DNA from 4 places in the Acetobacter tropicalis genome. Region 4 is predicted to be linked to each of the others. Evidence: predicted binding sites of a transcription regulator. Region 4 holds the regulator's gene; each other region holds the start of a gene.

Region 1 (7,248 bases), 1.5 Mb from region 4:
ATGGACGAGATGGTGCGGGCGCTTTCTGTCCTGCTGCGGGAAGAAGGGGTTATTCCCGGCCGTTCAGCAGCGGAACGTCAGACAGAAAAAGCAGCCTGAGTTTTACGTAAGAAAAAGCCGGAAAGTTGGTGGCAAAAGCCGGGTGGAGGAAACACCCCCGGCTCCGCTGAAGCGGACTTTTCAATCAGCTCATAAAAAAGGCCTCATCCCACACGGGACGAGGCCTTTTTTGCTATCAGCCAGCTTTACGCAGGCGTCCAAGAGCTGCTCTCAGTTCATCATAGGAGACAGCGCCGGGAATGATTTCCTTGTCTCCGATAATGAAGGTGGGGGTGCCTTCAAGATCTATGGAGCGGGCGAGTTCCAGATTATGGCTGGCTGCGGCAATGACCTTGGGGTTTTTCATGTCAGAAAGCAGGCGATCCGGGTCTAGCCCGACATGGAGCGCAATGCGGCGAATCCGGTCTGTGGAGGCGCTGGCGGGGTCTGCCATCAGAGCTTTCTGGAACGGCACATAGGCGTTCTGTAATCCGGCAGCCAGAATGGCCTGCGTATCCATCACGCTGTTGGGGCCCAGCACAGGGATGACCTTTTCAACCAGCTTCAGGTCAGGCTCGGCGGCCACCAGCTTGTCCAGATCGGCCAGAACCTTGCGGCAGTAAGGGCAGCGGGGGTCATAAAATTCCACCACCTTCAGTTTGCCGTGTGGGTTGCCCAGCACAACGTCCGTCGTGCTGTCTCCAAACTGGGCAGGATTCTTGTGCACGGCTTCAAGGGCTGACGTAGCTTTCTGCGCAGAAGCTTTGGCCTGTAATGCCGTGATAGCATCTGACAGGATAGAAGGGTCCGTCTTCAACGCATTGCGCATGATCTCAACAATTTCAGCGCGTTGCGTGGGAGTGAAGCCACTGTCAGCCGCGCGCGCTGGGGCTGCGGTGCTGCCAAGCAGAAGAAAACAGGCGGCCCCGGCAAGGGCGAGTGGCCTGAAAGAGGAGGAGATCAGCTTTTTCATGGTTTTTCACCTGTAAAGCAGAACTGGTGGGATGGGAATGCAGTGTGGGCATGCTAACAGAAGGCAGGAAATGACACGGACGTGTTGCTGCCTGTGCGGAACAGGGTTATCGGAAGAGAACCGTGCGCCCCTTTGCGGGCAGACCAGATGAAGTGGAGACATCAAGGCGTGCCCGAGCGTTTCAGAAAGACCCGTTCAGCCCGGCTTGCGCCGTTATTTTCAGGTCAGGCCCGCATGGCGGCGCTTATGATGACCTGTTCCCTATCGGCTTGTGGCCTTATTGGGGGGCACAAGGATCCAGGCGCCCCTGTGGTCACAGGCTTTGTGGGAGAAGTGGCGGCGGATGAACCCCAGGCCGCCCTTGTTGCCCGTGATGTGTTAGCCAAAGGGGGCAAGGCGGCAGATGCTGCGGCCGCCCTTGGCATGGCGTTGTCTGTCACCCTGCCCTCCCGTGCGTCTCTGGGTGCTGGCGGGGCATGTCTGGCCTGGAAGCCGGGGCAGGAACAGGGGCAGGCTTTTGTATTTCTGCCAAAAGCCGGACAGGCTGATGCCAAGGCTGATCGCCCGGCCGCAGTGCCCATGCTGGCGCGTGGCCTGTATCTGATGCAACTGCGGTACGGCAGTGCGGATTTTGCCGATATTCTGGTGCCGGCGCGCAATCTGGCCACGGATGGTGTGCCTGTCAGTGGGCTTCTGGCGTCTGATCTTGCGGCTGTGCAGTCTCCCTTGCTGGCGGATGAAAAGGCCCGCGCCATTTTCAGTAATGGCAACGGCAGTGTGCTGAAGGTGAGTGACCTGATGGTGCAGCCGCGCCTTGCCGGGGCGCTTGAGCGGATGCGGATTGCGGGTGTGGGCGATCTGTATGGAGGCTCACTGGGACAGACATTTGTGCAGGCCGCACAGGCTGCGGGTGGCGGTTTGACCTCGTCTGATCTGCGCGACAGTCTGGCAACGGCTGAACAGCCGCTCATGCTGAGCGCCGATGGCGTTCAGATCAGCTTCCTGCCGCCGCCGGCAGATGGTGGGTTAGGAACAGCCGCAGCCTTTGCCGGTGGTCAGGGTCATGCCACGGTACGGGGCGAAACTGTTGTATCCGGCTGGCGTGCACGGCAGGCCGGTAAGGGCGGCAGCGCGAGTGTTGCGGATGCGCAGGCTCTGCTTACTTCCGGCAGCTTGCCCAGTGGGTCCGCTCTGCCTCCTCTGCCTGCCTCAACCTCCTTTGTGGTGACGGACCGACAGGGAGAAACGGTAAGCTGTGCTCTGAGCATGAATAACCTGTTCGGTACCGGACGTGTGGCAGGCTCCACGGGTATTGTGCTGGGGGCCTCGCCGCAGCGGCGGCCGCAACCTTTGTTGACGGCTGCTATTGCTCATCGTGGATCGGTGCAATTCCGCGCTGCTGCAACGGCATCTGGGCAGAATGTGGCCGCTGATACCGCTGCGGTTGCCTTGCAAGCCGCATTGGCCGGAGGGCGGCCGGAAGTGACATCAGGGCCTGGGCGGGCCAATTTTGTATCTTGCCCTGCTGGTTTGCCGGGGGATTCCGGCAAATGCTTTGGCTGGACAGACCCGCGCGGTTCTGGTCTGGCCATATCGTCTGACCGGCAGAAATAATATTTTCTGGTTATGGCGAAACAGGCGGCTTCGGCCGCCTGTTTTTGGCTTGAATTGTTCTTATTTTGTTCTAAATAAAATGGAACAGAACCAGAGGTCTGACACTGTGGAGTCTTTCTCGCGTGATGCTCGTCATTGCGGGGGGCGGCGTTTTTATGGCAGGTCTTGAGAAAAGCGCGTTGGAATAAAAGCTTCAGTCTGAGGCTTCTTGTCCCCAGCGTGAGATGCGCCTTTGGCCGGAGCCGGAGGCAACAGGGAAAAGGTGAAGCATGGATAAGGCAAAAGCCCTTGAAGGTGCACTGGGGCAGATTGAACGCGCTTTTGGCAAAGGCTCCGTTATGCGTTTGGGCCAGCGCCCGCGTGAACAGGCGGATGTAATTCCTACCGGTTCTCTGGGGCTGGATATTGCTCTGGGTATTGGTGGCCTGCCGCGTGGCCGCGTGATTGAAATCTATGGGCCGGAAAGTTCCGGTAAAACCACGCTGGCGCTGCATGCCATTGCAGAAGCGCAGAAGCGCGGCGGCACCTGCGCCTTTATTGACGCCGAACACGCGCTGGACCCCGGTTACGCAAAAAAGCTGGGTGTGGATGTTGATAACCTGCTGATCAGCCAGCCAGATGCTGGTGAACAGGCGCTGGAAATTGCCGATACGCTGGTACGCTCCGGTGCCATTGATGTTCTGGTCGTGGACAGTGTGGCGGCTCTGGTCCCGCGTGCGGAACTTGAAGGCGATATGGGCGACAGCCACGTGGGCCTGCATGCCCGCCTGATGAGCCAGGCGCTGCGCAAGCTGACAGGCTCGGTTGCCCGCTCCAACACCATGATGATCTTCCTCAATCAGATCCGTCTGAAAATCGGGGTCATGTTTGGTAATCCGGAAACCACAACGGGCGGTAACGCGCTGAAATTCTACGCTTCTGTGCGCCTTGATATCCGCCGGGTCGGGTCCATCAAGGACAAGGACGAGGTTGTGGGTAATCAGACGCGTGTGAAAGTGGTCAAGAACAAGATGGCTCCGCCGTTCCGGCAGGTGGAATTTGACATCATGTACGGTGAAGGCATCAGCAAGGTCGGGGAACTGATCGATCTTGGGGTCAAGGCCGGTGTGGTGGAAAAATCCGGCGCATGGTTCTCTTATGACAGCCAGCGCATTGGGCAGGGGCGTGAGAACTCCAAGCAGTTCCTGCGTGATCACCCTGAAATGGCGGCGGATATTGAACGCAAGGTGCGTGAGCACGCTGGCGTTGTGGCAGAAGCCATGATGACCGCGCCGGAACAGGAAGAAGAGTAAAACCCGCCTGAAACCTCAACCCGAAACGTGTGAGAGGTTTTTGGAGGCTGGTAAGCCAGCCTCTCAGGGGGAAACCGGGCGGCTGAGAAGGCTGGCTTCTGCATCATAAGAGGCCAGTACTGCCCGTTCTGCTTCTGAAATTGCTTCTGGCGCAAAACCCTGTTTGCGCCAGAATGTCTGGGCATGCCGAGTAGATGTCAGGCTTAGCAGCGGTACACCGAGCCTACGGGCCGCGTCTTCTGCCAGCGCAATGGCCTTTTGGGCGGCTCCCTGCCCTCTGGCGCGTTCTGCCAGAACCAGATCATGAATATACCAGCGGTCTGCCGGAACAGGCAGGCTTCCCAGCAGCGTGTTGAGCGGTGGGCTTATGCTGCCCCGCCACGGATGGCTGAGCATATAGCCCATTACTCCCTCAGAACCGGAAAGCACCCAACATCCCTGGGGTGCAAGTGCCAGTCGCTCTGTGAAAATTTCGTTATCTTCCGGGTAATCCGTATGCACGGTAGCCGCCAGGGCGACTGTAGCCGCAAGATCGGCTGGCATCATGGGGCACCAGATGGTATTTGCGGAAAACAGTGTCATGACAGGTTTGCCACAGCTCCGGCCTGAGTAAGAGAGAACATGAGTCCTCACATTATCATGCAAAAAGCCTTCCAGCCAAAGCAGGCAGCCTGATGCCAGAGCGGATAAGACTAACTCTGCGTGTGGATGCAGATGGCAAGGCTGCTTTGGGGCACGGTAAAATCCGCCTGCTTGAGATGCTGGCGGAAACCGGGTCCATTTCTGCGGCAGGTCGTGCCATGGGGATGTCTTATCGTCGGACGTGGTTGCTGGTGGATAGCCTCAACCAGTTGTTCAAAGCGCCTCTTGTCGCTACGCGCCCCGGAGGCGGGGGCGGTGCTTTTCTGACAGAAGAGGGTGAGGCCGTTATCCGGTTTTATCGGGCGATAGAGCAGGAGGCGTCTCAGGCCTCAGCCCAGAATCTGGACAGATTAGCGCAGCTTCTTGCGCCGGAGAGGGCGGAATGCCCTTAAAAAGCCGTAACGAAGCAACAAACCTGTCAAAAAAGTAAAACGATTATGCCGTCCATTAACGGAATGCGGGAGATTGGTGTGTCATCATCCATTCAGCGACGTGACTTAATAAAGGTTGGGGCCGGGGCCACCCTTGCTTCTCTGGCCAGTGGTGTGGTGAGCAAGGCCAGAGCGGAAGGGCTGAACGGCGCAATCGGCGCGTTTGATGATGGCACGGTACGTCAGATTGCCAAGCAGCTTGCCAGTGCACCTTACAAGGCTCCGGATCAGTCTTTGCCCAAAGCCATTGATAATCTGAACTTTGATCAGTTCCGCAGCATTGCCTATCGGGAAGAAAAGGCACTGTGGCATGGCGAGAATCTTGCTTTTGACGCCGAGTTTTTCCCTCGCGGCTTTCTCTATCGGCCCCGCATTGAAATCTACGAAGTGAAAGACGGCCAATCCGCCGCTGTTCCCTACACACCAGACCTGTTCTCCTACGGAGATCCCTCGCTGGAGGTCACGGATGATCTGGGATTTGCTGGCCTGCGCCTGCGCACGGCCATCAATACGCCGGGCGTGATGGAAGAATTCTGCGTATTTCTGGGGGCATCCTACTTTCGGGCTGTCGGCAAGGGGCAGAATTACGGTCTTTCCGCCCGCGGTTTTGCAGATGGCACGGGTGACCCAAAAGGCGAGGAATTTGCGCTGTTCCGTGCCTTCTGGCTGGAAAAGCCGCAGCCCAATGTTCAGTCCATTGTCATTCATGCGTTGTTGGATAGTCCATCCGTTGCAGGGGCATTCCGCTTTACCATCCGGCCGGGTGACACCACGGTTTTTGATGTCCAGTCCACTCTGTTCCCGCGCACCAAGATCAGCCAGTCCGGCATCGCGCCGTTGACCGGCATGTTCTATTTTGACGCCAATGACCACAACCATGTGGATGACTGGCGGCCGGCTGCGCATGACAGTGAAGCCCTGCAAATGTGGACGGGCAGCGGCCAGCAGCTTTTCCGGCCCCTGCGCAACCCGCTGGACCTCCAGTTCTCTGCTTTCAATGATGTCTCGCCCCGTGGTTTTGGGCTGATGCAGCGGCGCCGGAACTTCCATGATTTTGAAGATCTGGCTCTGAATTACGAAAAACGCCCGTCTCTGTGGATTGAACCCATTGGAGATTGGGGAGAAGGCTGGGTAGATCTGGTGGAAATTCCGACGCCCAACGAAGTGAATGACAATATTGTTTCCTTCTGGCGGCCCAAGGTGCCGTTGGCGGCGGGCAAGGAATACAGTTTCACGTATCGCATGTACTGGGGGTGGGATAACCCCTTCCCCACCTCTCTGGCTCGGATTGGGGCAACGCGGGTTGGGTCTGTAACCGATGACAAGAACGCCCGCTTCTTTGCCATTGATTTCATGGGCTCTCCGTTTGACCATCTGCCCAAGGATGCGCACTTCCATCTGGTGCCGCAGGCATCGGTTGGCACCATCCGCAATGTGGTGGTGGAACCCAATCCCAACATCAATGGCTGGCGCACCACCTTCGAGTTTGTGCCGGGGGATGAAAAACTGGCGGAGCTGCGTTGTGTTCTGGCCTCTGATACAGGGCCGGTTTCAGAAGAATGGCTCTACCGGTGGACGCCCTGAGCATGCAGGCAACGCAGGGAACCACACCGTTTCAGGCTTTGCCGCCAGAAGCCCCTCTCACCATGCCCGTGCAGGATCTGCACGCAGCACCGGATTGTGAGGGGCGGCCCCGCATACCCGTAACATCGCCGCGCACTGTTGTGTTCCGGCGGTTGGCGGTGCTGGGGTCGGCTTTTGCCCTGACGGCATACGGCGCATGGCGTACACACAAGGTTCTGGACGCCAACGGTGTCTCTACCCTTGGGTTGATCATGTTGGTGCTGTTTGTGGCGCTGTTCATGTGGATTGCGCTGGCGTTTACCTCTGCGCTGGCAGGGTTTGTGTCTCTCATTACCCGCGGTGGTCTGGGTCTTGGCATTACGCGCTCCGGCCCGTTGCCGGAACTGCGCAGCCGTACGGCTCTGTTGTTGCCAACCTATAACGAACCGCCTCATCGCGTCATGGCCGGCCTGAAAGCGATTTATCAGAGCCTGCGGGAAACCGGGCAGATGGAGGCGTTTGATCTCTTCATCCTGTCCGACACCACAAACCCGGATGTATGGGTTGAAGAGGAAGCCGCCTTTCTGGCCCTGCGGGAGCAGACAGGCGGGCATGAGAACATTTTCTACCGTCGCCGCCATAACAATGCGGAACGCAAGGCTGGGAATGTGGGCGAATGGGTGCGCCGCTTTGG
Region 2 (7,248 bases), 3.3 Mb from region 4:
AAGAAATGGCAGCCATACAGATCAGGCCCGCCACAAGCTGCCGCCATTTTGCGTCCTGCATCAGACCCTGTCTCCCATATCTCTAACGCTATAGGGCACAATTTTTTGTTGCGCTTTCTGAAGAGGGGCAATGAGGAAGAAAAAAGTGCGTGAAGATCTGATTTTGAGAAGCATGATGTCAGTCTGGCAGGTGTGATGGGCCGAGAAATTCAGAACCGACAGACTTTCAGCTTTATTCAAAACAGGGAAGTAATATTCCACATGAGATATGATATTTTAAAGGTCAGGGTCAGGGTTTTTCTGCCCGTCTTTTCTGTAGGCGTTTATGGAATTGAGGTGCTTCTTGTGGCTGCTGGGTGGCCATGGCTGTTACTCTGGCCCCTGCTTGCGCAAGCATTTGCGGGATAAGGCGGGTTTCAGGCAGGTTTTTCCAGTATTTGCGGGGCATTTCCGACCGCATAGCTTTGGTTTTGATTCGCGCCGGATTGAAAATGGAGGCATAATAGGTCTGCCACAATTGCTCCAATGTGTCTGAAAGATCCGGTTTAGGGCAGGGGGCGCGGGTGATGAGACACTCTGTTCCATTCCAGGTGATGGAGCCTTTTGGAGTCAGAATTGCCCAGTCCATATCTGTAAAACGGCGGGTAAAAAACGGCGCAACAGTGGGCAGAATGTAATGGTCTGGCTCAAACCACGAGAGAAACAGCCGTCGCCCGTTTTCGCTCTCCCCTATTTCTCGAAAGCGGAGAAAAGCTTCCATCTTGTGGGCGTCCCGCCGGATCTGGTGAGACATACGGAGGGCGCGGGCAATATCCGGATCAAGTGGAATGGCCGCAAGGGACGGTTCAGTCTGTGCCCGCCACAAAATACGGTAAGCCAGATCAAAGCGTGTTTGATCGGCATGGCGCAGAATGGATTTGAGCAATGCAAGGCAATTGCTGCGTAATATCGGATTTTGGGCGTCTGGCCGGGGTGTTGGGAGAGACAGAGGCGTATCAAACAGGGAAGCCTCTGCTGTAGAGCATCGCCATTCCATAGCCTCGGGCGGCACTCCGGCTAGAAAGCAACGCCGCGCCAAAGGCCGCCATTCTGAAAAAGACGTATCTCTTTCAAGGGTAACTCCGTAGGTCATGGCTCAGAACAGGGTCAGTTGTTGAGGGCGGGGCAGGAAAGCCTGCCTGAGATTAGCTTGATCAACCAAGCGGGCAGGAGACCAGCCGGTGGTATGCACAAACGGTTTGACCTTGCGAAGCGATACATTGAGACGGGCAAGGTCTTCCAGCCGCAGATGTTTGTGCCGTCTGGTGGCGATAAGAGCGTTGACGGAACGCACACCCAGCCCAGGCACCCGGAGGAGCATTTCCCGGCTGGCTCGATTAAGATCGACCGGAAAAAGTGCCCGGTTTGCGAGAGCCCATGCCAGTTTGGGATCAAGTGTCAGATCCAGCATGCCATCCGGGCGGCCTGCTGTAATCTCGGAAAACTGGAACCCGTAGAAACGATACAGCCAGTCTGCCTGATAAAGACGATGTTCACGTAGCAACGGTGGTGGCCGGACAGGCAGAATGGCCGAGGCATCGGGAATGGGACTAAAAGCGGAATAATAGACCCGCCGCAGCCTGTAGCCGGAATAAAGAGAAGAACTGCTGGCAAGGATATCATGATCAGTGGCGGTGTCGGCCCCGATAATCATTTGCGTGCTTTGGCCACCGGGCGCAAAGCGTGGCGGCCGACGACCAGACAGAGTTCGTTCCTTTCCGGCCTCAATCCGCGTTTGCATTTCTTCCATGGAGTGACGGATGATCCCGGCTTTTTTTTCGGGCGCGTAGGCGGCCAATCCCTGCTCTGTGGGCATTTCCACGTTAATTGAGAGGCGATCGGCATAGAGGCCAGCCTCAGCAAGCTGCTCGGCGGACGCATTGGGGATGGTTTTCAGGTGGATGTATCCCCGAAAGTTATGGGTCTGGCGGAGTTCACGCGCCACATGCACCATCTGAGCCATGGTATCTTCAGGGGAGCGGATAATGCCAGAAGACAGGAATAATCCTTCAATATAATTGCGGCGATAGAATTCCATGGTCAGCCAGACCACCTCATCCGGGGTAAAACGGGTGCGCTGAACGTTTGAGGAGGAACGGTTGATGCAATAGGCGCAATCATAGATGCAGAAATTGGTCAGTAGAATTTTGAGCAGGGAAATGCACCGCCCGTCTGGCGTGTAGGCATGGCAGATGCCGTTGCCGGTGGAACCCAGCCCTTTGGTGCCAGCAGAATCACGTTTGCCAGCCCCGCTGGAGGAACAGGACGCATCATACTTGGCCGCATCGGAAAGGATGGCCAAACGTTCGGAGAGGCTCTGCTTCATAATTTGTTCATGTTATGTTCTTATTTTGGAGAGGGCAAGCCTCAAATCATAGGTTGCCCACTTACGTCTTGGCGCGTGTATCAGGAGTGGGCGATGGGGCCTTTTCCTGATCGACAAGGAGGACTGTTTTTTTGGGGGGTAAAGCGCGCAAACGGCTGTATAAAGCCCCTCCCCAATTCAGGGGAGGGGAGGAACGGTCAGCCCTTGAACACCGGGCCGATAGGAAGAAGTTTACCGGGGTTGAGGATATTGCGCGGATCAAGCGTGGCTTTCAGCGCCCGCATGACACTGAGGGCGCCTTCTCCGTGCTCGGCGGCCAGGAATTCCAATTTGCCGAGGCCCACGCCGTGCTCTCCGCTGCTGGAGCCTCCCAGGGAAAGGGCACGGGCAACAATTTTACGGTCAAGCGCCAAGGCCTGCTGGCGTCCGGCTTCTGTCTCTTCCGTGACAATAAGAGTGTGAAAGTTGCCGTCTCCCACATGCCCGAGAATGGCGGCATATAGACCAGAGGCCAGAATATCCTCCTTCACTCCTGAAATCAGGGTCGTCAGTTGCGAAATAGGCACAATACAGTCCGTGCTGATCAAGCGTTGGCCGGGGTGCTGCGCTTTTACGGCCCAGTATGCGTTGTGCCTTGCTTTCCATAATCTGGCCCGTTCATCTGCCGTATCCGCCCATGTAAAGGCAAGCCCGTTATTGTCACGTGCCAGGCTTTCCGTGACACTGATCTGTTCTTTGACGGCTTCAGGAGAGCCCGCAAATTCAAAGAAGAGAGTGGTGAGCGGACGATACTCTTCCAAGCTAGAGTAACGGATGCAGGCCTGCATCTGCACATCATCCAGCAGTTCAACGCGGGCGATGGGAATACCCATCTGAATGATTTCCACCGCTGTATTCACGGCATCGTCCAGAGTTTCAAACTGGCAAACTGCAGCGGAAAGCTGTTCGGGCTGGCCATGCAGCCGAAGCTGTATTTCCGTAATGATACCCAACGTGCCCTCGGACCCGATAAACAGAGCGGTGAGATCATACCCCGTGGAGGACTTCCTTACTCGACCGCCTGTCTGGATGATTTCACCATTTGCCATGACGACTGTCAGCCCGAGCACATTCTCCTTGATGGTGCCGTATCGCACCGCCGCCGTGCCGGAAGCGCGTGTGGCGCACATGCCGCCAAGCGTTGCCTCGCCACCCGGATCAACAGGGAAAAACAGGCCGGTATCGCGCAGAAATGCATTGAGCGCCTGACGTGTGACCCCGGCCTGAACGCGGCAGTCAAGATCAGACGCGTTAACTTCCAGAACCTCCGTCATGCGGGAAAGATCAAGACTGATTGCACCATCAGGTGGGGTGACATGCCCTTCAACAGAGGTACCCGCTCCAAATGCCACTACTGGCACCCGGTGAGAATGACACAGAGTCAGCGTGGTAGAGACATCCTGCGTGCTTTCCGCAAAAACAACCCCTACAGGCATATTGGCAATTTCCAGAGCCTCTCCATGGCTGTGGGCTTCACAGACGGAGGGATTGGTAGAAATCTTGTTTCCAATTTCCGCAGCCAGCAGGGACAACACATGCTGGGCGCGTGCTGCGGGATGAAGCGGGAGAGAGGCTTGGTCCGTCATGAATGCTTTCAAGTCCTGTGAGCCAATTAAGGCGTACAGCATAGTGCCCGGATCTATTAACCGTCGAGAGGAACAGGAGGATTAACCAAATAGAGGGATTTAGGAAAAAATGGCCTTATTTTTTCTCTGGGTGGCGGCACGGATTGACCAAGTGCTGCTGCTTGAGAAAAAGCGTGCAAGGCTGCATTGCGTACAGCATGATTAAAGCGACGCAAGGATAAAGGTGATTCCAGACTTTAAAAATCTGGAACTCTGAGAGATAGTACAAGCCTACGTAAGTGGATGGTAAAGCCTATCGCTCTGTTTTTTGAAGCCTTCTGACGAAGTTTTGACAAAAAATGGCGGCAATAAGCGCGTGACAAAAATAAGGAAGATAAAAATCATGCAAGACCGCTGTGACGCAAAGGTTTTCGGGGGCGTTAAGAGCCAGAACCCGTGCAAGGCGCTGGAGAAAACCGGGGTGCTGTCTTTTCATGCCGTTTATGCCAATCTTTCGGCCTCTGAACTGGTAGCGGCAGCGCTGGAAAGACTGGAAGGCGTTCTATCTGAAGATGGCGCGCTGGCTGTTGACACCGGAGAGCACACAGGACGGTCTGCCAAAGACAAATTCATTGTCGATGAACCTGCTATCCGGGCGGATGTATGGTGGAACGCCACCAACCAGAAAATGAGCCCCGAACATTTTACGCGTTTGACAGATACAGTGCGCGGGTATCTGGCGGGGCAGGAGCTTTTCATTCAGGATCTCTACGCAGGGGCTGATCCTGAGCACCGAATTCGGGTGCGCGTAGTCACGACCAATGCGTGGCATGCCCAGTTTGCGCGCAACATGTTTATTCGTCCTCCTGTTGAGGACCTTGGGAACTTTACTCCGGATTACGTTATTCTACACGCGCCGGATCTGGCGCTGGATGCGGAAACCTATGCGCTCCGGTCCTCAACCGCTGTGGCTCTTTCCTTTGAGCAGAAACTGATTGTTATTGCGGGTACGCAGTATGCGGGTGAGATCAAGAAATCCATTTTCACCGTCATGAACTGGTTGCTGCCGCCCAAAGGCGTTCTGCCCATGCATTGTTCAGCCAATATTGATAGCACCGGCGATAGCGCACTGTTCTTTGGGCTTTCTGGAACCGGTAAGACCACACTGTCTTCTGACCGCAATCGTCCGCTTATTGGTGATGATGAGCACGGTTGGTCTGATGAGGGTGTGTTCAATTTTGAAGGTGGTTGCTACGCCAAGGTCATTCGGCTGAGCAAGGACGCTGAGCCCGATATCTGGAACGCGTCTCACCGGTTTGGTGTGGTGCTGGAAAATGTGACCGTGGGGGATGGCGGCAAGCTGGATCTGGATGATGCATCCCGCACGGAAAATACACGGTCCTGCTACCCGACAAACTTTATTCCCAATGCTGTTGCCAGTGGACGTGGCGGTAAGGCGCAACATGTTCTCATGCTGACAGCAGATGCCTTCGGTGTTCTGCCGCCCGTGGCAAAATTGACGCCTGATCAGGCGATGTACCATTTCCTGTCTGGTTATACCGCGCGGATTGCCGGGACGGAAAAAGGGCTTGGGGACGAGCCGGAAGCTACTTTCTCCGCCTGCTTCGGTGCGCGGTTTCTACCGCGTCCTCCCGCTGTGTATGGGGAGTTGCTGCGGAAGCGGCTGGCGGCAGGGCAGGTTTCATGCTGGCTGATCAATACGGGTTGGACAGGCGGCGCCTACGGTACAGGCAAAAGAATGTCTCTGGCTTATACGCGTGCCATTCTGGCGGCCGTGCTGGGAGACACGCTGAAGAATGCGACTTTTGAAGTTGAGCCTTATTTCGGGCTAAGCATTCCCAGGCATGTTGAAGGCGTGCCAGATCAGGTTCTCAATCCGGCACAGGCATGGGCGGACAAGGCGGCCTATGACGCTCAGGCCAAGAAGCTTGTCTCTTTGTTTGAGAAAAATGCGGAGGGATTTGCAGCGGAGGTCAGCCCAGAAGTTCTGCAGTCCGTTGCAGGAGCGGTTGCCTGAAAAGCTGACGGAACCCGGACAAAATAAAAGGGGGCTTCTATGCCCCCTTTCTCTTTTTACGCGCAGCGGCGTGGAATGTAGGAAAGAGTTCGGTCAAGCAGGTGCTCCATATCCGGGCGGTGGCAGGGGTCAACATTATTGGCCACATGCTGCCGGGCCTGCTGCTTGATGCTGTTGGCGGTGCGGAGCGTACCGTCCACTTTGTCATGTTCTTCAATGAGATCAGCAATAGTCAGGGAGCGGTCAAATGCCGCTTTTACAATATCATAGGCCAGACTGTTGAGGATGGTTTCAAACGCGGCTCGCCCAAACGGGGACTGGCAGATGGAAAGCTGCGTTTGTGCTTCGGTATGATTTTTGATGACGCTGCGGGCATCCTGATGATGGAAGTAGCGCTGATGCCACGTACGGGCGCAGGCATATTCACGTTCGGCGGCCAGATGCTCGCGCAGGTTCTTGCACACGTTGGTTCCAGAGCAATGCGTGGACCATGCGGCCAGCCACGCGCTGGCAAAATCCGGGTAGCTGTAACGGTGCCACTCGGGGTCTGCTTTCTGTATCTTGTTGGCAAACCGGAACCCCTTGCAGCCATCAACGCCATATAGAATGGTGCGGGCGGAAGAACTGAACTGATCCTTGCCTAAAATAAGAATGTGCCCGGCATCTCCGCTGTGCATCTGCCGTTGCATTGTGAAAAGATCAAAGAAGCATTCATCATCAATCACGCGCGCAATATGGGCTTTGACATAGGTAAGAAACAGCGGGTTGCGCACACCCGTTAACCCGCGCGGGCAGAAATCGAACCCCCACCACCGAGACATTTTAACCAGATGGAAAGCCAGTTCATTGCGAAGGCGGATGAGGTTTTCTTCACCATCTCCTTCATCGCAAAGGGTTTGAACAGCTTTGAAGCGACTGAACAGGATATTGACCTGAGGAATAAAGCCGCGCGTAGGGTTGAAATAATCAAGCAGAACAGAAGGCTGCGAATGTGCCAGATGCCAGTGAGCGCTATAGGTGGTGGAGTGAGTCATGTGGTTTTCTCTGCCCATCCCAGGAGAACAAGAAGCTGACTGTTACAGTGCAGCAGTCGGGTCAGCTTGTGGGTGGAGCACGCTGCCAGGATTAGGGAAGACGGACGGGATACCGCCGACAGGTGCTCCGTCTTCCTTCTTATTGAGAACAAGTATCAATTGCAATAAATATTTTGAAAAATATGGAAGATGGAAAATGGCAGGGGG
Region 3 (7,248 bases), 2.1 Mb from region 4:
GGTTGAGGGCGGTGAACGCGGCTGTTTTATGTGCTCCTGCCACAAGGTCGACATCCTGAATGTCAAGTTCAATGCCCGTCAGCGCTGCGAACAGCCGAACCTTGTAGCAGTTTCCCGATGGGGGACAGTTGTAGAGTATTGGTAATGTCATAACCGGTCGTTCCTTGGTTTCTTCCGCCGGAGCAGATCACCTGTCCCCGGCGCATCAAGTTTGGAGACAAAACGAAATCAATGATCGACGCAAGGAGTGACCGGTCGGTACAATTCTGTTAACGCGCAATTCACCCCGCCATTCCCTGGCGTCGGGCGGTTGGAAAGGTGTTTTGCGCTGGGCGTATCCACCTCCTGCCTATTTCCCTACAGTGGACAACCGAAGCCGTTCACCGCGAGACCATAGGTCCAGGTGTTCTATTTGGCAGGCCACCCGACATAGGAGGCCGCCCAGTGCAAAAAGCGTTTCCACACGCCACTGACCACGGTAGCCAAAATGGGTGTCAAGGAAAAGCCTGAAGGTGCTTCTAATGGAAATTCCGTGACCTGAAACTGAGCCTGTCGAGACCCGAACTGGCCGGATCGTCGTCCCCTCCCCGCGCTCCGACCTGACGGAGCAATCCGGACAGATCGGTGAGTTCCAGCGTCACCAGATGCACGACATCCCCCTCGCGCTGGACGCGCCCCCTGGCGGCCACCATGCTGGCCGAGAGGATGATCGATCGGTATTTCTCGAAGATGTCGGGCCAGATGACCAGATTGGCGATGCCGGTCTCGTCCTCCAGCGTGATGAAACACACCCCCTCGCCGGATCCGGGCCGCTGGCGCACCAGCACCAGTCCGGCCGCTTCGACCCGTTTACCGTCACGCAGCACCATGGCCGTGCCGCAGGGCACGATCCGGCGTTGCCGCAGATCCTCCCGCAGGAACGACACGGGGTGGGCGCGCAAACTCAGCCCAAGATGGTTGTAATCGCCCACCACCTCGGCGCCGTCGGTCATCGGGACCAGCGCCATCGCCGGCTCGTCGGTTTCGCGGGACTGCGCAGCCGCGGCGAAGAGCGGCAGCGGTTCGTCATGCAGGCCCTTGATCGCCCACAGCGCCTCGCGCCGTGCCAGCCCGAACGCCGGCCGGAAAGCGTCGGCCTCTGCCAGACGCACCAGCGCTTCCTGCGGCACCCCGGCCCGACGCCACAGATCGTCGATCGAGGCGAACGGCCGCCGTAGCCGCGCCGCCACGAGCGCCGCCGCATGGGCGTTGGCCAGCCCCTTGACCAGGCTCATCCCCAGCCGCACCGCGAAACAGCCGCGATCGTCATCCTCGCCTTCAAGAGTGCTGTCCCAGCGGGAAGAATTTATACAGACCGGTCTGACCTCAATGCCGTGGTCCCGGGCATCGCGCACCAGTTGCGCGGGCGCGTAGAAACCCATCGGCTGGGAATTCAGAAGCGAGGCCAGAAACACGTCCGGATGGGTGCATTTCATCCAGGACGACGAATAGGCGAGAATGGCGAAACTGGCCGCATGGCTTTCCGGAAAACCGTAGGAGCCGAAACCTTCGAGCTGCTGGTAAATGCGCTGCGCGAACTCTTCCGGATAGCCCTTGCGCGTCATGCCTTCGAGCAGACGGGTCTGGAAATGGGACACGGTGCCGGTGTTCTTGAACGTCGCCATTGCCCGACGCAGCCCGTCCGCCTCGGCGGCGGTGAAGTCCGCGCAGACCATGGCGACCTGCATCACCTGCTCCTGAAACAGCGGTACGCCGAGTGTGCGCTTGAGCACCTCCTCCAGTTCCGGTGTCGGATAATCCGGCTCTTCCAGCCCCTCCCTGCGCCGTAGATACGGATGGACCATATCTCCTTGTATCGGGCCGGGTCTCACGATTGCGACCTCGATCACCAGATCATAATAGGTACGCGGCTTGAGGCGCGGCAGCATCGACATCTGCGCGCGGGATTCGATCTGGAACACGCCGATGGTGTCCGCCTTGCGGATCATGGCGTAGGTCCGGGGGTCTTCGGCCGGGATGGTCTGAAGCGTGAAATGCTGGCCCTTGTGCGCAGCGAGCAGGTCCAGCCCTTTTTTCATGCAGGTCAGCATGCCGAGCGCCAGGATATCGACCTTCATGAATTTCAGGGCGTCGATATCATCCTTGTCCCATTCAATGATCTGGCGCTGATCCATCGCCGCCGGCTCGATGGGCACCAGCTCGTCCAGCCGGTCGCGGGTCAGCACGAACCCGCCGGGATGCTGCGAGAGATGGCGCGGTACACCGATCAGACAGCGCGCGAGGTCCAGCGTCAGGCGGATGCACCGGTCGGTCAGATCGATCCCGGTCTCGGCAAATTTCTCTGCTTCGACATGCCGCGACCAGCCCCAGATCTGTTTGCTCAACAGAGCAATCACGTCCTCCGGTAGCCCCATCACCTTGCCGACGTCGCGCAACGCGCCCTTGGCGCGGTAGCGGATCACCACGGCGGTCAGCGCCGCGCGGTCGCGACCGTAATGATCGTAGACCCACTGGATGATCTCCTCGCGTCGAGCATGCTCGAAATCCACGTCGATATCCGGTGGTTCGCCCCGTTCCTCGGAAATGAACCGCTCGAACAGGAGCGTGGTGCGCGATGGGTCGATGGCGGTGATGCCGAGCACGAAGCACACGGCGGAATTGGCCGCCGAGCCCCGTCCCTGGCAGAGAATGTCCCGTCGCCGCGCTTCACGAACGATGGAATGCACCGTCAGGAAATACGGCGCGTATTGCATGCGCCCGATGAGCGTGAGTTCATGGCGCAAAATCGTCTCGACGTCCGGCGGGATTATGCCGCCATAGGTCTCCCGCGCCCCCTGCCATGTCAGGTCCTCCAGCGCCTGTTGCGGGGTCTGGCCCGGAATCTCGATCTCGTCGGGATACTGATAGGCCAGATCGTCCAGAGAGAACCGGCAACGTTCGACGATCTCCATCGTGCGGTCGATCGCCTCAGGATACCGCGCAAACAGCCGCGCCATCTCCGGCGGTGGTTTCAGGTAGCGGTCGGCGTGACGCTCCCGGGCAAAGCCTGCGTGCTCGATGGTGGTGTTGTGCCTGATGCAGGTGACGACGTCCTGCAGGATGCGGCGATCATGGGTATGGAACAGCACGTCGTTGGTGACGACAGTCTTCACGCGCTGGGCGTGGGCGAGATTGGCCAGGTCGTAAAGCCGCATCTGGTCGTTGGGGCGGCGGCGCAGGGTGAGCGCCATATAGGCGCGGTCACCGAACGCCTCCCGCAACCGCCGCAGATGCGCCGCACACTCCTCGTCGGCGACATCCGGCACCAGCACGGCGAGCAGTCCTTCGCCCCATTCCACCAGATCACGCCAGAGCAGGCGGCACTTCCCCTTCCCCGCCCGGGCCTTGCCGAGCGTCAGCAGGCGGCACAGCTTGCCATACGCGACCCGGTCGGTCGGATAGACCAGCACGGGCGGCGCGTCCTCCAAATCGAGGCGACAGCCGACAACCAGGCGCACCCCGAATTCCTTTGCGGCAAGATGCGCCTGAACGATGCCGGCAAGCGTGTTCCTGTCGGTAACACCGAGGGCCGTGATCCCGAGCGCCTTCGCCTGCCCGAACAGTTCACCGGGCGACGACGCGCCGCGCAGAAAGGAGAAATAGCTCGTGACCTGAAGTTCGGCGTAGCGCGGTGCCGAAGCGCTCATGCGAAGAGCCCATGCAGGAACCAACGTTGCGATCCGGTCTCGCCGTGTTCGCCGTCACCGGCGCGGAACAGCCAGAATCGCTCGCCAGACGTATCCTCGACGCGGAAATAATCCCGCGCCGTGGTCAGCTCCGCATCACCTTTCCACCATTCTCCGAATATTCTCTCCGGCCCGTCTGCGCATTTCACCTTGTGGCGCAGGCCTCGCCAGACGAAAAATACCGGAGGATGGTCGGGTAGCATGGCCATGGTCTCGATCGGCTCGGGTCGCGGCAACAGACGGGTCGGTCGCGGCCAGCCTTCGGGCCAGGTCGTATCCTGAATTGGCGCAAGCGGCGGTACTCGCTGAACTGAACGCTCGGGAACATCGCTTTCCACTGGCACAACGCGGTAAAGCGCCCCGCTGCCCAGCCGGTTGGCCAGTGTATCGACCAGTCCGGACAGATCGGCCTCCGGTTCTTCAATCAGGGATGAGACCTGCTGGCGCCGCTCCACTGGTTCGGCCAGCATGGCAATCAGTTCCATACGCTCGATGCCAAACCCGGGTTCGATGGTCTCAATCTGGTCAGACAGAAGACGCAGCAGATGCTTCGGATCGCGGACGGGCCGAGCCAGCGCGAGACGCACCGCCTGCACGGCGTTGTCGACACGATGCAGCAGGAGATCCAGTCGCCGTGCACCGAGGCCGCGTTCTTCGAGGCCGATGCAGAGCGGCGGCACCAGTTTGCCTATATAGCGCGCGATGGTTTCGGCGGCGGCAATTGGCTCGGCGAAGTTGCGCGACACCGCGACGGGATCGACCGGACGGATCGGCAGGATGGGTTCCTCCACCCTGCCATAGGCCTGATCCAGCCTTCGTGTGATTTCCGGACCGAAGCGCAGCACCAGCGGGGCGCGAGGCGCGTTCTCGAGATCGCGGACCCGAGTCAGGCCGAGGTCGGCCATTCCGGCAACGACGTTGGTCGGGAGGCGGAGAGCAGCGATCGGCATATCCGCCAGAGTAGCGACGTGCTCTCCGGGTGGAACGACAATCGCCGTGCCCGGCGTGGTGCGCGTGACAGCATAGGCTGCTCCGAGCGTATCAGCGACGGCGGCTCTCGCCGTGATACCGGATCCGTTCAGGCGACGAACAATGTCACGTAACATTGTGGCCTCACCGCCCAGGAGATGATCGGCTCCGGTGGTGTCGAGAACCAGCCCGTCCGCCGACTTGCCGGACGCATCGACCGCCACGATGGGACTGACCCGCTGCTGCAGCCACAGCGCCAGCCGTTCCAGCGCCGCACGGTCCGCTTCGGGCTGACCGTCCTGAACCGCCAGGCCCGGAATCAGCGCCTGCGCTTTGGCAACTGGCATTCCGATCACCACCCCGCTTTTACGGGCAGCGCGGTCGGCGGCCAGCACGACGCGACGACTGCCCTCGCGCCCCGCGAGGACCAGTGGCTGTTCAGGCGGAGGCGCGCCGTCGCCCCGTTCGCGGCGGAGCCGGTCGGTGGCCCAGAACGGAAGCCAGATCACCGTGGTTCGCCTCGGCTCCTGCTGTTTTGTCCGGACTTCCGGCAATCCGCAATCCTGCCTGTCCATTTCGTACCTCCACCTCGAAGTCGGCGCTTTCGCCGGATCGTGTCCGGATCAGTTCCAGCAACCAGCGGCTCTCCCCTACCCCCTGAACCGGCAGCGGCGCCGATGGCAGAAGCGAGACCCGCCAGCGTGTGGTGCTCGCCGTCGGCTGCCCGAAATCAGCGGCATCCCTCTGTCGTCTCCACCGTCGGAGGGCGAGACCGATGCCGCCACCGCTTTCAGCCGCGAGTTGCAACCGGCGCGAAGCCGTCATGGTCAGGCGACCGACTTCGGCGACCACCGCGCCCAGGCCCGGATGACGCAGTCCTTCCTCGAAACAGGCCAGCACGTCACGATCGGTGCCACTCTCGACAAAAAGCACCCGCGAGGGTGGAAGGCCAACCTGCTGAAGTGCGGGAGTAAACAGATCGGCAACTGTCACAATCCATAACACCTGACCTTGTGTACGTGCGGCGATACCGGCAGCAAAACGGGCGGCGGCAGCGGCGTTGAGGGCGTCGTTGCCGCCTCCAGCGATCTCATGCAGGGCTCCGAGAGTCAGCCCTCCACCGGGAAGTCTCCGGTCGATCTCCGCTAACCCAAAGGGCAGTGTGGCACGCTTGCGACTGGTCTGTCCTTCGAGACGACTGATCGCGGCCCGCAGCGTCTCCAGACCGGGTTTTTTATGGGTTTCAGCAGTCATGTCACGGCTCGGCGTCCCTTATGCAGGCAAATTTCCTGATTATATGTTCCTGATTTGTTCCAATCATGCTACGCAAGTCAATGCAAATTCGCTCTGTATCCGGCATGCTGGTTAGCGATGTTCGATCAGTATCGTTGATGAAAGTGCGCTAAGGAATTGAATCCAGAACCTTCTCCTGCTTCGGGCAGCGATGATTATCTGTCCCGTCTGAATGAGGCCCAGCGACAGGCTGTCACGCACGGGACCGGAGTCTCGACAGGCGGGGCGGATTCATCCCCGCTGCTGGTCATCGCCGGGGCTGGTTCGGGCAAGACCAACACACTGGCCCATCGGGTCGCGCATCTGATCGCCTCAGGGGCTGATCCGCGCCGCATCCTGTTGCTGACCTTCTCGCGCCGCGCCAGTGTGGAGATGACGCGGCGGGTAGAACGCATCTGCAAAACCGTGCTGGGCGACAAGGCCGGACCTCTCGCTGACGCGCTGGCCTGGTCTGGGACGTTCCACTCCATCGGTGCGCGGCTGCTGCGGGAGTATGCCCAGCAGATCGGCATGGATCCGGCGTTTTCGATCCATGACCGCGAAGATTCCGCTGACCTGATGAATCTGATCCGCCATGATCTGGAATTTTCCAAAACCGAGAAGCGGTTCCCCGGCAAGGGCACGTGCCTTGCCATCTATTCCCGTGTGGTGAATTCAGGCGCGCCGCTCGCCGATGTATTGCTGAAGCACTATCCGTGGTGCGCGGGCTGGGAAGCCCAGTTGAAACAGCTTTTCGCCGGTTATGTCACGGCGAAACAGGAGCAGAGCGTGCTGGATTATGACGATCTGCTGCTGTGCTGGGCGCAAATGGTCAGCAACCCGGTTCTGGCCGCAGATATCGGCGGCAAATGGGATCATGTGCTGGTCGATGAGTATCAGGACACCAACCGGCTGCAGGCGGAGATGCTGCTGGGCATGAAGCCCGATGGCCGAGGCCTGACGGTGGTGGGTGATGACGCGCAGAGCATCTATGCCTTCCGGGCGGCGACCGTGCGCAACATTCTGGATTTTCCAGTGTCTTTCGATTCCCCGGCGCGCATCGTGACGTTGGATAGGAACTATCGTTCCACGAAACCCATTCTGGATGCCGCCAATGCGGTGATCGGCGAGGCGACGGAGCGGTTCACCAAGGATCTGTGGACCGAGCGGGCTTCGGAGGAAAAGCCACGACTGGTCACTATCTGGGATGACACGGCGCAGGCCAACTACATTGCCGATCGAGTGCTGGAAGAGCGTGAGGCCGGAACACCAATGAAGCAGC
Region 4 (7,248 bases):
GTGTTTGTTGCAGCCGCGGTGCGCACACTCATGGGTCTTCCCCAAGGCGCTGAACTTGAAACAGAAACAGCCATTCTCGGCGCTGACCTGAAGGAGAATGACCAACGGCAGGATTTCCTGCGCAGCACCCTGCGTTCTCAGCCCGATGGGCAGCCACCCATCGCCACGCCCTTCGCCTCGCAGGATTCTGCTCAGATGAACATTCTGGCGCAAAGTGACGCTCTGATTATCCGCGCGCCCCATGCCCCTCCCCAGAAGGCGGGTACACTTTGCCGCATTCTGCGCCTTCCATGAAAATACTTTAAAATCAGAGACTAAAAGTCCACGCTTGAATGAAGACCAAAGATCGCTTCATCCTTCACGCGGCGGCCATTATCCCCCACCACGCCGCCGCTGGGGGAGAGGATGCCCTGAATATCGGGCTGAACCAGCAACCAAGGACATGCCTGCCATTGATATGTCAGTTCCAGATGATATTCGTTCCCCTGTGCGATTTCATGAGACCGCCGTTCTGAGCGCGCCAGAATTTTACTGGGGGCACCCACACCAAAACCTAGACCGAGAGAATCATCGGCGCGCTGAAAAGGGGCGTTAAGAACAAGCCCTGCATCTACGGAATACGCAATCTGGTTGCGATCAGCCTCCGCCGTGCCGGTGCCTCGCGCAAAGGCGGAGAGAGTTTCACGCCCCGGCAGTTTTGCTATCACCTGATCCGCCACGGCATAGAGGGCCCAGTTCCCCTTGTGCCGCATTTCAAGAGTCGCCTGATCCGGAAAACGGCCGGTATCGCCATATCCCCCCAGCTTGAAAGTGCCCGCATAAACCGGAGCCTGCGTGCGGTACTGGGCCTCCAGAAACATCAGCGCCCCCGTCCCGAAATGAAAGCGTGTGCCCCCCGGGTCCTGATTCTGGTTCCATGGATCATTTTCGTTAATGAACCCAGCGCCAATAGGGTTGTCATCCCCTACGGACGCCAACACCGTCCAATGATCATCCGGATGGTATTTCACCCTTACAGCGGGCGTGGCCAAAGGGGATGAAGGCCCTTGATCATAAAGGTTATTATCAGGCAGCATCGGCCAGGAAAAAGACGCGTTCAGGAACGTCTGGGCCGTATCGCTCCCCATAAAATCCCGGCTTAAATCCAGCTTGCCAATCCGCACGTCCCCCCGATCATGATCGAACGTCTGATCATAGGCGAGTTCATACAGGCGCAGGTTATCGTCCGCCTCAATGCCGGAAACCTGATTGAACACGTAAAGCGGCTGGTTGCTGAACGGTCTGCCACGAATATCAACGCCGCTGATATTGAATGTACCCAACTTCAGCCCAGTCATACGGCGCAGATCAAGCAACAGCGTTGCCGTAGTCATGCCAATGTAATTATTGGACGGCTGGCTGCCACCAACGGGCACGCCCCAAAATTCGTTCTGGTCATTTACTTGAAAATCAATGCCATAGGATTGCACAGTTTCCCGCAATCCGCCCCACTGGCCTGTCAGCTTGTCCGCAAAAGCATTCCCCTCAGCGCGTACGGGCTCAGCTAGATATCCCTTTGCAACAGCAAGGGCCGCAACCCCCAGAAAGCAGAGCCGCCGAAAAAGGATGCGGTCACAGGAAATGAAGTTTCTCCATCAAATATCCATCAGAGCACACAGGAAGCTAAAACGTCCCTCAGCAGCGGCTCAGAACGTCACACCACCCCCATATGCTCTGCGCACCTATCCCGAAACAGACCGGATGAAAACTGACGGAACCCGGACCCAGCCCCTCAGACCATAGGGACGCAGCCAGCCCCTACCCCAGACCGCCGGCGTTTTTCAGAATATGGAGGAGGTGAAACAAAGGGGAATAACACCTTGACCAGAAAAGAGAACTTATATAGAACAAATCCTTTAAGTAAGGCCGTTTGATTCTGTTTTGAGGTGACCCAAGATGCTGACACGTAAACAGCACAAGCTTCTGCTTTTTATTGATGCACACCTCAAGCAGACCGGCTTTTCTCCTTCCTTTGATGAAATGAAGGAAGCCATGGGCCTCCGGTCCAAATCAGGCATTCACCGGCTTATTTCTGGGTTGGAAGAACGCGGCTTTCTCCGCCGCCATCATCATCGCGCACGGGCTTTGGAAGTCATTCAGCTTCCTGAAATGGCACCTGCGCCTGCGGCCACCCCTACCCCCACAAATGTGGTCCATGCCGATTTCTCACGCCCGGTAGCACAAACCCTCAAGGTCCCCCTTTACGGACGCATTGCTGCTGGCCTGCCAATTGAAGCTATGGCGGAAACAGACTCTTTTCTCGATGTACCACTCACTCTGGTAGGCACCGGGGAATATTATGCGCTGGAAGTAACGGGGGATTCCATGATTGACGCAGGAATCATGGATGGGGACTTCGTTATCATTCGTCGTACAGAGAGTGTCGAAAACGGCCAGATTGTCGTGGCGCTCATTGATGATAATGACGTCACACTCAAACGCCTGCGCCGCAAAGGCAATGCCATTGCTTTGGAGCCTGCCAACCCGAATTATGAAACGCGCATTGTCCCTGCAGAACGCCTGAAAATTCAGGGCAAACTGGCTGGCTTGATCCGCCGATACCACTAATGCCTTGAAGCGACACCCCTCAAATATAAAAGAAGGCCTCTTCTTCTAAAGAGAAGAACCATCAGATCGGAGAGGCTTTTAAGCTCAGCCTGCCCGCCCAATCTCGCAGTGTTAGATTTTTAAGTTGGTTTAAACTTTCATAATCATAAGATTATACGATCTTTTTAAGAATTTGTCTGATCTCTGATATTTTCATTTTAGCCGGACTTATTTTATCAGGCTCCGCCTCTCACATCCGCCCACGATGGTAACGTCTGGGCTATGCCCTCCACACTTTGCGCCGACACGTCTGCTTGAAACGGAATTTCCGCCAGAATACGAACCTTCCCCTTTTCGGTTATGGTCTCCCGGTTCGCCGGATTAAGGGGGCCGTTCAGCACCACGCCCGCCATGGCAATCCCCCGCTGACGGAGCGCTTCAAGACTCAAAAGGGTATGGTTCAGTGTGCCCAGCCCACTCCGTGCCACCAGCACAACAGGCAACCCCCATTGGGCGGCGAGATCACACATCATCAGTGTTTCCGTTGCAGGAACCATCAGGCCGCCCGCCCCTTCAACCACCATTGGCCGTTCAGGCTCCTGCATGCGGAGCGCCAGACTGGCAGGATCAATGGTCACACCCTCTGCTCGCGCCGCCGCTTCAGGCGATAAGGGGGCCTGAAAAGCTCCAGCAGGCGGCAGGCAGTCCTCAGGGGCACAATGCGTCAAAGACAGAATGGTTGGCGTATCACCAGCCTCTTCCGCCAATCCGCTCTGTAGCGGTTTCCAGTAGAGAGCCTCCCATGCCTTGACCAGACAGGCGGAAACAAAGGTTTTACCCACGCCGGTATCCGTGCCGGTGATAAACACACCCGCCCGCGGGGGCTTTTGAAAACACCCATAAGCCAGACGCCATGTCACCACACTCCCCTGCGCATCAAAACGCGCCAGACTGCGCCGTAAAGCCGACAGTTGCATGGGACGGTACCCCGCACGAGGGACGGACGCCCCGGTCTCTTTCAAATGGCGCAGAAAAGCCCGTCCATTACTGAAAGTCTGCACACAGGCTTCAGTCTCCCATCCACCATTGAACAAGGAGGGATACCATTCCCCTATGCTCGCGGCTGAAGGGTAATCAGGCGTACCACTTTCCTCATGTTCCACAGCGCAGGCCGTGCGCCACTCCTGAAAAGTACCATCCATCAAAGTGGAGAGAGCAAGAATTCCGCCCGGAGACAGCAAGCGCCCCAGCCTAGCAATGGCCTGCTGCGGGTGCTCCAGCCACTGAAACACCAGATTGCCGCAAACAATATCAAACGGCCCGCTTACGTCAGGCTCTCCGGCATCCATGATACGGTAACAAAGCCCTTCACCTACCCGCTGCTGCGCGCGTTCCAGCATGTGAGGCGCAATATCCGTGGCAACAATGTCCGCCTGAGGCCATGCATTGCGCAACTTTTCGGTCAGAAATCCGGTGCCACATCCTAATTCAAGAATACGCAGGGGCACTCTCCCCTCCATCCGCTCCTGAAGTTTTTCAAACAGGCGCTGGGCCGCCACCCGTTGCATGGTGGCCGCTCCCTCATATCCCACGGCCCTGTCAAAACGATCCCGAACCAAAGCACGCCGATCTGTATTCTGCCCCATTCTAACCAGCGTCCTTCATAAGCTTCTGGATGTGTGCTGCACAAAATTCAGGATGGGTCAGCGGTAGCATATGCACCCCCTTCTCCTGCCATTCGATTTTTATATCCTGAGGAAAAGCGGCCTTCGTCATACTTGCGGATACAATAGGATCTTCTCCGCCCGCCAAGGCCACCATGCAGGAGGCGTCATGCGCGACAACACGCTCGATCTGCGCACGGACATCCCCCTTCGCCAGCAAGGATAATCCAGCCTGCAACGCTGAAACATGACATGTGGAAGACTCTACAGCCGCCATCCCGCAACGGGCCCGAAAGCTGTTCACAACAGTCCCTGCGTCCCGCGCCAGACCTGCCTGCATACGGGCGAGCACACGTGGCCCTACACCTTGAGGAAAATCCGCACCAGAGGCAAACCGGCCAAATGCATTGATCCCCACAAAGCGACTTCCTGGCGGCCAGTCCCGTTGAGAGAGCAGCCACATCAACCCCATTGAATGCCCCACGCCCAGAATAGGCCTGTCCGCTTCCAGCGCAGTCAGAATCTGCCCATCGTCCCGTTCTCCGGCAGACTTGGCAAAATACCCCAGATCAATCAGATGAGCGGGTGGCAGGTTCAAGTGTGCCAGTACGGGCTGCCAGATTTGCGGACCACAGGCCCACCCATGCACAAAAACCGGCTGCAACGCTGTCATGGATTTTTCTGCACCCCAGATAGAATCGCCTCCGCCAGCGCGTCCACCTGTTCCAGTGTATGATGCGCATGCAGCACCACGCGCAGACGGCACGCTCCCGGCGGCACAGTTGGCGGACGGATGGCCACAGCCAGAAAACCAGCAGCCTCCACATAACGGGAAAGTGCGAGCGCGCTCTCTTCCTCTCCCACTACCACCGGCACAATCTGAGTGGAGGATGGCCCCGTATCCAGCCCGACTTTCTGCATATGCTGCCGGAAATGCTCCGCTAGTCCCGCTACCCGGTTGCGGGCAATCACCATCTCCGATTGAGGCAGCAATTCAAGTGCAGCTTCCACTGCACCCAGCACCATGGGCGATGGCGCTGTGGAGTAAATATAGCCAGACCCACTATTTTCCAGCCATCGGCACACAGCCGAAGAGGACGCGACAAACGCGCCCATTCCGCCCAGCGCCTTGCTGAACGTACCCATAATCAGATCAGCCTGACCGTCCGCCAGACCTTTCCCGCCTTCCCCCAGAATGCCAGTTGCGTGCGCCTCATCCACACAAAGAAACGCATCATTCTGGCGGCAGACTGCACCCAGAGCAGCGATATCCGCCCGGTCTCCATCCATGCTGAACACGCTTTCCGTCAGCACAATACGCAGGCCCGGCTCATTCACTTGGTGAAGCAGGGCTTCAAGATGGCCAACATCATTGTGCCGAAACCGAAGCGGCCGCACACCTGCCGCAGCACACCCTTGATAAAGGCTGGCATGAATTAGTTTGTCCGCCAGCACAACGGGAGGCGAGCCCGTAACCGCAAGAGACAATCGTGCCAGCGCAGGCACCAACGTGGCATTGGCCTGCCAGCCGGAAGAGAGAATACAGGCTGCTTCCATGCCTTTCAGGCGCGCCAGCCGTTTTTCCAGCGCGACCGCGCCCGAGCACGTGCCCGCCACCAGACGGGAGGCACCAGAACCCGTACCAAACCGCCGCCCCCACAGAACTGCACGCTCCTGCAACAGCGGATGCCTGCGCAAGCCGAGATAGTCATTTGAGGAGAAATCGACCAGAACAGCACCGTCCGCCCGTTCCAGAAGACCATGGCCTGCCGGATTCAGCGCGCGTGGCGTGCGAAGACGCCCCTGCTCAGCCAATTTCTCCAGCCCCTGCTGGAAAAGATGATCAAACCGCGTCATGAGAAGACTGGTGCCGGAGGCCGGGCCGCCGGTCAATCACCCAGCAGGAGAAGAACCAGAATGTCTGCGTCCGCCAGCCGTCCCAGCTCATCCACACAGCAGATGCCACAGTGGTACGAGGACGGCCTGCCCCACATCTGGCTCCCTTATTCCCAAATGAAGACAGCCTCAGCTCCGTTGGCTGCCGTCCGCACCCATGACACACGCATAGAACTTGCAGATGGCCGAGAACTGGTGGATGGCGTGGCAGCATGGTGGACGGCCTGCCACGGCTATAATCACCCCCATATTCGCGCAGCGGTTAGCGCTCAGCTTGCTGCCATGCCGCACATCATGTTCGGCGGCACAGTGCATGAACCCGCTCTCAGGCTTGCAGCGCGCCTCTGCGCCATGCTGCCGGGAGATCTGGAACGGGTTTTCTTTACCGATTCCGGGTCAGTCTCTGTTGAAGTCGCCATGAAAATGGCCATTCAGTATCGGCTGAACAAAGGCGAGACAGGCCGCACCAAACTGCTGGCCTTCAAGGGTGGCTACCATGGAGACACCTTGGCGACCATGGCGGTCTGTGACCCTGAAGAAGGCATGCACCACCTCTATGGCTCCGCGCTGGCCGAGCATATTATCGCTCCTCTGCCACAGGATGAGGCCAGCACCGCTGAATTTCTGCGCCTGCTGAAAAACCATGCTCACGAGCTAACAGCCATCATGACCGAACCTCTGGTGCAGGGGGCCGGCGGCATGCTGTTCCACAGTCCGGAGGTATTGCGCACCCTACGCAAGGCCGCCGATGACCACGACCTGCTGCTGATTCTGGATGAAATTTTTACCGGCTTTGGCCGCACAGGCAGCATGTTCGCCTATGAGCAGGCCGGAATCGTGCCGGATATTGTCACCCTCTCCAAAGCGCTCACAGGCGGCACGCTGGCGTTGGCCGCCACCGTGGCCCGCCGCCACGTATTTGAAGCGTTTCTGTCTGACAACCCTGAGCATGCGCTGATGCATGGGCCCACCTTCATGGCCAATCCGCTTGCCTGCGCCTGTGCCAATGCCTCTCTTGATCTGTTTCAAACCGAGCCCCGGCTGGAGCAGGTTCAGGCCATCAACGCTTTCCTGACGGACGCACTGGAACCCTGCCGCACCT

Evidence for each region. Region 4 encodes LexA, which represses DNA repair genes until DNA is damaged. Its sites were predicted from a motif close to TGTTCTANNTANGTTC; they were not measured.
Region 1: recA (recombinase RecA) is a predicted target of LexA. The motif match lies at 2,682-2,697, and genes of this name have one in related genera.
Region 2: QWU00_RS15315 (putative DNA modification/repair radical SAM protein) is a predicted target of LexA. The motif match lies at 2,370-2,385, and genes of this name have one in related genera.
Region 3: QWU00_RS09900 (ImuA family protein) is a predicted target of LexA. The motif match lies at 5,993-6,008, and genes of this name have one in related genera.

Annotation. Positions count from the first base shown of each region.
Region 1 is NZ_JAUYUW010000001.1:1,631,308-1,638,555, reverse strand. It holds gene hemA (5-aminolevulinate synthase) at 1-99, shown strand, start outside; gene QWU00_RS07260 (DsbA family protein) at 236-1,012, opposite strand; gene QWU00_RS07255 (gamma-glutamyltransferase family protein) at 1,247-2,626, shown strand; gene recA (recombinase RecA) at 2,896-3,918, shown strand; gene QWU00_RS07245 (GNAT family N-acetyltransferase) at 3,982-4,500, opposite strand; gene QWU00_RS07240 (winged helix-turn-helix domain-containing protein) at 4,593-4,952, shown strand; gene QWU00_RS07235 (glucan biosynthesis protein) at 5,031-6,575, shown strand; gene mdoH (glucans biosynthesis glucosyltransferase MdoH) at 6,551-7,248, shown strand, end outside.
Region 2 is NZ_JAUYUW010000001.1:3,394,879-3,402,126, forward strand. It holds gene oxlT (oxalate/formate MFS antiporter) at 1-61, opposite strand, end outside; gene QWU00_RS15310 (TIGR03915 family putative DNA repair protein) at 290-1,132, opposite strand; gene QWU00_RS15315 (putative DNA modification/repair radical SAM protein) at 1,136-2,365, opposite strand; gene QWU00_RS15320 (FAD-binding oxidoreductase) at 2,563-3,990, opposite strand; gene pckA (phosphoenolpyruvate carboxykinase (ATP)) at 4,373-6,007, shown strand; gene QWU00_RS15330 (hypothetical protein) at 6,064-7,041, opposite strand.
Region 3 is NZ_JAUYUW010000001.1:2,191,076-2,198,323, reverse strand. It holds gene QWU00_RS09915 (glutathione S-transferase family protein) at 1-151, opposite strand, end outside; gene QWU00_RS09910 (error-prone DNA polymerase) at 519-3,686, opposite strand; gene QWU00_RS09905 (DNA polymerase Y family protein) at 3,683-5,125, opposite strand; gene QWU00_RS09900 (ImuA family protein) at 5,133-5,948, opposite strand; gene QWU00_RS09895 (ATP-dependent helicase) at 6,105-7,248, shown strand, end outside.
Region 4 is NZ_JAUYUW010000001.1:140,650-147,897, forward strand. It holds gene QWU00_RS00710 (molybdopterin molybdotransferase MoeA) at 1-294, shown strand, start outside; gene QWU00_RS00715 (carbohydrate porin) at 315-1,469, opposite strand; gene lexA (transcriptional repressor LexA) at 1,936-2,607, shown strand; gene bioD (dethiobiotin synthase) at 2,823-4,232, opposite strand; gene QWU00_RS00730 (alpha/beta fold hydrolase) at 4,234-4,923, opposite strand; gene QWU00_RS00735 (aminotransferase class I/II-fold pyridoxal phosphate-dependent enzyme) at 4,920-6,107, opposite strand; gene QWU00_RS00740 (adenosylmethionine--8-amino-7-oxononanoate transaminase) at 6,168-7,248, shown strand, end outside.